2 regions of the Arthrobacter sp. CAN_A2 genome follow, and region 1 is predicted to be linked to the other one. Evidence: riboswitches for the same ligand, from Rfam matches in the RefSeq annotation. Region 1 holds a riboswitch; the other holds the start of a gene.
The links. A riboswitch is a leader RNA that binds a small molecule or an ion and turns the genes downstream of it on or off. The one in region 1 is predicted to bind S-adenosylmethionine.

Region 1 (4,205 bases):
CGCGTCCTCGCCGCCTGCGCCGCGGCGGGCCTGGGCCTGCGCGTGCACGGCAACCAGCTGGGCCCGGGTGCCGGCGTGGCGCTCGCCGTCGAGGTCGGCGCCGCCAGCGTCGACCACGTGAACCACCTGTCCGACGCCGACGTCGACGCGCTCGCAGGGACCTGGTCGGGATCCGGCACGGACGACGCCCAGGGGATGCCGGGCACCGTGGCCACGTGCCTGCCCGCCTGCGACCTCTCGACGCGCCAGCCGTTCCCGCCCGCGCGGCGGCTGCTCGACGCCGGCGCCCGGATCGCCCTGGCGAGCAACTGCAACCCCGGGACGTCCTACACGAGCTCCATGGCCTTCTGCGTCGCCACCGCCGTCCTGCAGATGGGGCTGACGGTCCACGAGGCGGTCCGCGCCGCCACCCACGGTGGAGCCCTGGCGCTGGGTCGCCACACGGGACGCGACGCCGACGGCCTGCGCACCGTGGGTTCCCTCGCCGTCGGGCACCGCGCGGACTTGCAGCTGCTGAACGCGCCGTCGGCCGCGCACCTGGCGTACCGGCCCGGGATGCCGCTCGTGCACGCCGTCTGGCGCGCGGGCGTGCGCGTCCGGTAGGAGGGCTAGGGGGACCCGGCATCCGCTGGCAGGATAGCGTCATGACTGCCGAGTCCTCGTCCTCCACCGCCCCGCCCGCAGCGGACGGCCCCACGGGCCCGCCGTCGAGGCGACGGATCACCGCCGAACTGCTGATCGTGTTCGGGCTCTCGCTCGGGCAGTCCGGCGTGTACGCGGCCGTGAGCCTGGCGGAGAAACTGTCGCGGGGACCCCTCGCCGGCCAGACCACCACCCTGAACCCGGTGCTGAACGACCGCGAGTACTTCGACCTCGCCTACCAGCTCCTGGACATCTTCTTCGCGCTGATGCCCGTGGCCCTGGTCCTGTTCCTGCTCAGCGGGCCCGGCGTCTCGGCCGTCCGGCGCCTGGGCTTCACCTTCGAGCAGCCGCTGCGCACGATCGGCTTCGGGGTGGGCCTGGCCGCGATCATCGCCGTCGGCACGCTCGGGGTGTACACGGGGGGCCGCGCACTCGGGATCACGACGGCGCTCGTACCGGCCGCGCTCGACGACTACTGGTGGACCATCCCGGTGCTCGTCCTCTCCGCGCTCCGGCACGCGGTGCTCGAGGAGGTCATCGTGGTGGGCTACCTGGTCATCCGCCTGCGGGAGCTCGGCTGGTCCACCCCCGCGATCATCATCACGAGTGCCCTGATCCGGGGCAGCTACCACCTCTACCAGGGGTTCGGCCCGTTCATCGGGAACGTCCTGATGGGCGTGCTGTTCGCTTGGTTCTACACGCGGACGCGGCGGGTCATGCCGCTCGTGATCGCGCACGCGCTCATCGACATCACGGGATTCGTCGGGTACGCGCTGCTCGGGCCGGCGCTGGGGATCGGTGCGTGAGCGGGCGTCCCCTGCCGATGCAGGACGGAGGGACCGGACGATCGTCCGGTCCCTCCGTCTCCGAGTCGATGGGTGTGACGGGTGACGCTAGATCTCCACGCGTCCGTTGTCGGTCTCGAACGTCACCGACATGACGCCGGGGGTCCCGTTGGGTGCGATCCACTGGACCTGCACGCCGTCGAGCGTCTTCTCGACATCCGTCCCGAGCCAGTCGGTCACCCGCTCGGACGAGCCGGCGATGGTGAGGCAGTCCAGCTTCACAGAGGCGGGGCGGGCCTTCGAGGGGTGGAGGTCCTCCGTGCCCTCGTCCCAGCGGAGCAGATAGGGGACCTGCGGGTCAGCGATGAGCCCCTTGATGCCGATCTGCTGCCAGGTGAGTTCCTGGCCGTCCGGGAACTTCCGGTTGCCGGGCACGGCGCTGCGTCCGAGGCGCTCCTCGAACGGTGCGAGATCCTCGACGGCCACGCACCAGCCCATCCAGCCTCCGCCGGCCTCGGAGCGGGCACGGACGGCCTGGCCGAACGGAGCCTTGTCCGACGCCGGGTGGTTCAGGACCTCGACGACCTCCAGGTACTGGCCGTTGACCAGGGGGAAGATCATGTTGCGGGTGCCGAAGCGGGGGTGCACACCACCCTTCACCGGCTCCATGCCGAGCCTGGCCGAGATTCGATCGGCCGTCGCGGCAAGTCCGTCAGGTTCGCAGGCATAAGATACATGGTCCAGGCGCATGCGGCTATCTTGGCACTAAGTGATCTGGGTCTCGACTAAGGCTTGCCTTACCTTCAGGCGGGCGTGTCGGGAGCCGGCCAGGAGCGTGGTGGGAGCGTGTCGGGTGCGTCCCGGGTGCGAGCCGCGGAGCCCACCGGCGGAGCACCCGCGGGCGGCTTCATGGAGGGTCACACGGTTGCCGGATCCGCCCGGATCGGCTTTCATGAATGCAGGTCATGAGTGCCAGCACACAGCCCCGGCTTGCTGGCCGGCAACCCTCCAACCGCGGTGGGGTGCCCCGGGTGAAGACCAGGTCCGGCGTCTTTCCGGCGCCGTTCAAGCGCGGGCTCCTGCGGGGTCCGGTCTCCTGGAGCGGCGTCCACCGGCCGGAGCACCGGACACGCGGAGCCCCTGACCAGAGGGAGCACCATGTCCGACGATTGGTCCTTCGAGACACGCCAGATCCACGCCGGCCAGGTGCCGGATGCCGCCACGGGGGCGCGTGCGCTGCCCATCTACCAGACGTCGTCGTTCGTCTTCCCGAGTGCGGAGAGCGCCGCGAACCGGTTCGCCCTGACGGAACTGGCGCCCATCTACACGCGGATCGGCAACCCGACCCAGGAGGTCGTGGAGACCCGCATCGCGAGCCTCGAAGGCGGTGTCGGCGCCCTGCTGCTGGCCTCCGGCCAGGCCGCGGACACCTTCGCGGTGCTGAACGTCGCGGAGGCCGGGGACCACATCGTGGCCAGCCCCAGCCTCTACGGGGGCACCTACAACCTCTTCAAGCACACGCTGAAGAAGTTCGGGATCGAGACCACGTTCGTGGAGGACCCCGACGACCTCGAGCAGTGGCGCGCGGCGGTCCGGCCGAACACCAAGCTCTTCTTCGGCGAGGTGGTCTCCAACCCGCGGCAGGACGTCCTCGACGTCGAAGGCATCAGCGCCGTCGCCCACGAGCACGGCATCCCCCTGATCGTCGACAACACGCTGTCCACGCCGTACCTCATCCGGCCCATCGAGTGGGGGGCGGACATCGTGGTGCATTCGGCCACCAAGTACCTCGGCGGGCACGGCAACGCCATCGCCGGGGTCATCGTCGACTCCGGGAACTTCGACTTCGCCCGGTACCCCGAACGGTTCCCGGGCTTCAACACGCCGGACGAGAGCTACCAGGGGCTCGTGTACGCCCGGGACCTCGGGGTGGGCAGCGCCCTCGGTGCGAATCTCGCCTTCATCCTCAAGGCCCGCGTGCAACTGCTCCGCGACCTGGGGGCTGCCGTCTCCCCGTTCAACGCCTTCCTCATCGCACAGGGGCTGGAGACCCTCAGCCTGCGCATGGAGCGCCACGTGGAGAACGCGCAGGCGGTCGCCGAGTGGCTGGAAGGGCACGACGACGTCGAGCGCGTCACCTACGCGGGGCTCTCCTCGAGTCCCTGGTACGAGCGCGGGAAGAAGTACGGGCCGCACGGCACGGGGGCGATCGTGAGCTTCGACATCGTCGGGGGGCTGGAGGCGGGGAAGCGCTTCGTCGACGGGCTCGAGCTGCACTCGCACGTCGCGAACGTGGGCGACGTCCGTTCGCTCGTCATCCACCCCGCCTCGACGACGCACAGCCAGCTCGGGGCGGAGGCGCAGCTCACCGCGGGCGTCCGCCCCGGCCTGGTGCGGCTGTCCGTCGGCCTCGAGAACATCGCCGATATCCTCGCCGATCTGGATGCGGGTTTCCGCGCCGCCAAGGGAGCCTGACCGTTCGTGACCACGTACCCTCCTGCCCCGCTGCCCTCCTGGACCGGCGACGCACCACCCCACGGGGACGGGCTGCTCCGTTTCGCGTCGATCGGGCCGCTGGTCCTCGAGACCGGGGGTGAGCTGCCCGACGTCCAGCTGGCGTTCGAGACCTGGGGCCGGCTGAACCGGGAGGGCTCCAACGCCGTCCTCGTGCAGCATGCCCTGACCGGCAGCTCGCACGTGGCGCGGGGCGCCTCGGACGAGGAGGGCTGGTGGGATTCGCTCGTGGGTCCCGGCCGCACGGTGGACACCGACCGCTAC
Region 2 (4,205 bases), on a different contig from region 1:
TTCAGAGCCCGGACGACGACGGGACGCCGGGTCTGCCGGTGCCCCGTCGTCGGTCGGTGGCCTGCTTCGACAGGAAGCAGAGCCGGATCTCGTTGATCTCGGGGCCGTGTATCCAGAGCCTGCTGTGCGGTGTGTCCTCGACGCGGCCCCACGATAGGGGAGCAGGGGAACGGCCTAAGCCGTCAGGTACTGGTATTCAGCGTGCTCCTGGATGAAGGCCGCCACGAATTCACACTGGGGAACGACCCTCAGGTGCTGCCCGCGGGCGTCGTCGAGTGCGTACCGGATGAGGTTGCTGCCGATTCCGTGACCTCGACGTCCGGATCGACGACCGTGTGCGTGAAGGTGATCGAATCGGAGGACCGTTCGTAGGCCGCGGTGCCGACGGGACCGCCGTCGACGGTGGCCACGTAGCGGCTCCCGGCCTCGTTGTTGCTGATCTGGACTACCGCGTCGGTGCTCATCCAGCCACCCTCGCATCCGTGGTGACCGGGGTCAACGTGCCCGTTCGGGTCGTTCGGCCTTTTTTCTTCCATGGAGGACTCAGCCCTCCCCGCTGCGGCGCGGTCCACGATGTACGGTCTGAACCATGACTTCGAACATTCTGGTGACCGGTGCGAGCAGAGGCATCGGCGCTGCCATCGCACATGACCTCGCCGGCCGTGGACACCGTGTAGCCGTCCATGCCGGCCGTGATGAGCGCGCCGCCACGGCGGTGCGCGATGCGCTTCCGGGTGACGGCCACGTGGTGGTCGTCGGGGACGTGGGTGACCCCGCGGCCTGCCTGCGCATCGTCGACGGGGCGGTAGATGGGCTGGGTGGGCTCGACGTGCTGGTGAACAACGCCGGGATGTTCGAGGCGCACCCGATCGACACCGTGTCCTTCGACGACTGGCAGGAAGCGTGGCGTCGCACGCTGGACGTGAATCTCCTGGGGCCCGCGAACCTGTCCTGGCTCGTCGCACGGCATCTCCTCGACCGGCCGACAGGGCCGGAGGGCGGGCGGCTGGTCGGTGTGGGATCGCGCGGTGCGTATCGGGGGGAGCCCGTCACGCCGGCCTACGGCGCGAGCAAGGCGGCGCTGCACTCCATGACCCAGTCCCTCGCCGTGGCACTCGCGCCCCACGGGATCCTCGCTGCCGCCGTCGCGCCCGGGTTCGTCGAGACCGACATGGGCAGGACCGTGCTCGACAGTCCGGCCGGCGACGCGGTGCGTGCACAGAGTCCCTTCAACCGCGTCGCGACGCCGGAGGAGGTGGCGCAGACCGTCGTGTGGCTCGCAACCGAGGCTCCGCTCTGGGTCAGTGGCACCGTGGTGGACGTCAACGGGGCGTCCTACCTGCGGTAGTCGCCGGCAGTACGCCTCGGCGGGATGGACGCCCGCTGTGGGCGAGGACCTGCCGGTCCGTTCTGCGCTCAGGGCGTGGTGGAGCCCCGCGGTGGTGCCCTCTGCGGAGGTGAGTGAGGATCGCTGCTGCGATGAACGCGGTGCCGTTTGCTTGCAGAAGAACATTCGGAGTAACTCCTGTGCTCTGGTTCGACGCGCTCTCCGCGCCGTGAGGGACGGTGGATTCGTGACGCGCCGTGACGGCCGCGGGTGGACGACGGCGTGCGGGCCCACTTACGCTCGACACCAGAATCAAGAGCTCCAACGCAAAACCCTGGTTCGTTGGACGGCAACCCTCTCGCTGTAGTGGGGTGCCCCAGGTGAGGATTCGGCCCGGCACAGGCAGTGCGGGCAAGTATGGCGCTTCCGCCACGGCAGTGCCCCGATATGAGGATTCTTCATGCCCACATCACCGCGCCATATCCGCTTCAATGCTTTCGACATGAATTGCGTGGGTCATCAGTCGCCCGGTCTGTGGCGCCACCCCGAGGACCAGTCCTGGCGCTACAAGGACCTGAGGTACTGGGCCGATCTGGCGAAGACCCTGGAGAAGGGACTGTTCGATGGCATCTTCATCGCCGATGTCCTCGGCACGTACGACGTCTATGGCGGTTCCAACGAGGCCACGCTGAGGCAGGGCACGCAGACCCCGGTCAATGATCCGTTCCTGCTCGTCTCCGCGATGGCGCTCGTCACGGAGCACCTCGGGTTCGGTGTCACCGCGGGTACCGCGTACGAGCACCCCTACCCCTTCGCGCGCAGGCTCTCCACGCTGGACCACCTCACCAAGGGGCGCGTCGGCTGGAACGTGGTCACCGGCTACCTGCCCTCCGCTGCACGCAACATGGGTCATGAGGATCAGCTCGAGCACGACGCGCGTTACGACCACGCGGATGAGTACCTCGAGGTCCTCTACAAGCTGCTCGAAGGGTCGTGGGATGACGACGCAGTGGTCCGCGATCGCGAGACCGGTGTCTTCACCGATCCGGGCAAGGTCCATGACATCAACCACGACGGCAAGTACTTCAAGGTCCCGGGAATCCACCTCAGTGAGCCCTCGCCCCAGCGGACACCGGTCATCTTCCAGGCCGGAGCGTCCTCCCGTGGCATCGCCTTCGCGGCCGGCAACGCCGAGGCGGTGTTCGTCGCTGCGCCCACGAAGGAGAAGCTGAAGGACGTCGTCAGGAAGATCCGGGATGCGGTCGAGGCCGAAGGCCGTGATCGCTACTCGGTGCGGATCTACACGCTGCTCACCGTCATCACGGACGAGACGGAGGAGAAGGCCCAGGCCAAGCACGCGGATTACCAGCAGTACGTCAGCTACGAGGGGGCCCTCGTGCTCGTCTCAGGATGGCTCGGCGTGGATCTCTCCGTCTACGATCCGGACGAGCCGCTGGGCAACGTGAAGTCCAACGCCATCCAGTCCGCCGTCGCGAACTTCCAGAAGGTGAACGACGACGGCTCGCCGTGGACTGTGCGCGACATCGCCGAATCGGCGGGGATCGGGGGGCTGGGGCCGCGCATCGTCGGCTCAGGTGTGCAGGTCGCCGATGAACTTCAGGCATGGGTCCAGGAGACCGATGTCGACGGCTTCAACCTCGCCTATGCGATCACGCCCGGGACCTTCGAGGACATCATCGAGTTCGTCGTGCCGGAACTGCAGAAGCGTGGTGCCTATCCGACGGAGTACACGGAAGGAACACTGCGCCAGAAGCTCTTCGGGAAGGGCGATCGTCTGCCGGACGAGCACCGCGGCGCGCAGTATCGGCTTCAGCCCGTCCGACCCTGACGTGTCGGCGGATCGGCTGGTGACGTTGGGCCGGGTTGGCGCTTGGACCCGTCCGGTTCCAACGCATCAGCCGGAAACGAGCGGCGCTGCCACTTGGTGATGGCACCTGGGAATAGGTCTGCGCTGGCGGCGGAACGATCACGGGAAGGTGGCCAGCCCGACCATGGAGGACTAGCGTCGAAGACAAGGTATCCGACGACCAGTCACTCGACAGAAGGAGTTCCCATGTCACGCGTAGCCATCATCGGTGGGCACGGAAAAGTAGCACTGCACCTCACGAAGATCCTCACCAGCCAGGGCCACCAGGTCAGTTCGATCTTCCGCAACCAGGACCACGCCGGCGACGTCGAGCAGGCAGGTGCAACCCCCGTGGTGGCCGATGTCTCCGAACTGTCGGTGGCGCAGATGGCTGATGTCTTCCGTGGCCACGACGCAGTCGTCTGGTCTGCCGGTGCAGGTGGTGCGAGCCCCGAAGCCACGTATGCCGTGGATCGGGATGCTGCGATCCGTTCGATGGATGCTGCCCGGGAGGCGTCCGTAGGCCGCTATGTCATGGTGTCCTACCTCGGTGCACGGAAGGATCATGGCGTTCCGGAGGACAACGGCTTCTTCCACTATGGGGAGGCGAAGGCTGCGGCTGATGAGCACCTGCGCAACTCGACACTCGCGTGGACCATCCTCCAGCCGGGATCGCTCACCACGGACCCCGGAACCGGGAAGATCGAGGTGTCCGCGAAGCCGCAGCAGGATTCGGTGGCCCGCGACGATGTCGCCCTCGTGGCGGCCGTCGTGCTCGGCAACCTCGGCACGGTGGACAAGACCATCCAGTTCAACAGCGGTGAGACGCCGGTCGCTGAGGCCATCGAGGCCGCACTGTAGTCCGGTCTCAGCGGGGTGAAGGCGGCGCCCAGTTGAGGGCGTCGCCTTCTGTGTGGGCCGGGCGACGATGGCGCTTGGTGTGTGGTGGGTGCGGTCCTGCTTCACGAGTGTTCGCGCCAGATGGTCCGGTCCAGCGGACGATCCGGACGC

Region 2: another riboswitch for S-adenosylmethionine. It lies ahead of IWX63_RS12280 (LLM class flavin-dependent oxidoreductase); the one in region 1 lies ahead of IWX63_RS03020 (bifunctional o-acetylhomoserine/o-acetylserine sulfhydrylase).

What each region holds. Positions count from the first base shown of each region.
Region 1 covers NZ_JADOUS010000002.1:164,124-168,328, reverse strand. Annotated here, with positions in the region: gene hutI (imidazolonepropionase) at 1-603, shown strand, start outside; gene IWX63_RS03030 (CPBP family intramembrane glutamic endopeptidase) at 645-1,448, shown strand; gene IWX63_RS03025 (VOC family protein) at 1,536-2,177, opposite strand; SAM riboswitch class IV at 2,389-2,505, shown strand; gene IWX63_RS03020 (bifunctional o-acetylhomoserine/o-acetylserine sulfhydrylase) at 2,586-3,902, shown strand; gene metX (homoserine O-acetyltransferase MetX) at 3,909-4,205, shown strand, end outside.
Region 2 covers NZ_JADOUS010000008.1:153,444-157,648, forward strand. Annotated here, with positions in the region: gene IWX63_RS16945 (N-acetyltransferase) at 175-303, opposite strand; gene IWX63_RS12270 (GNAT family N-acetyltransferase) at 249-464, opposite strand; gene IWX63_RS12275 (SDR family NAD(P)-dependent oxidoreductase) at 590-1,348, shown strand; SAM riboswitch class IV at 1,638-1,751, shown strand; gene IWX63_RS12280 (LLM class flavin-dependent oxidoreductase) at 1,788-3,176, shown strand; gene IWX63_RS12285 (SDR family oxidoreductase) at 3,402-4,055, shown strand.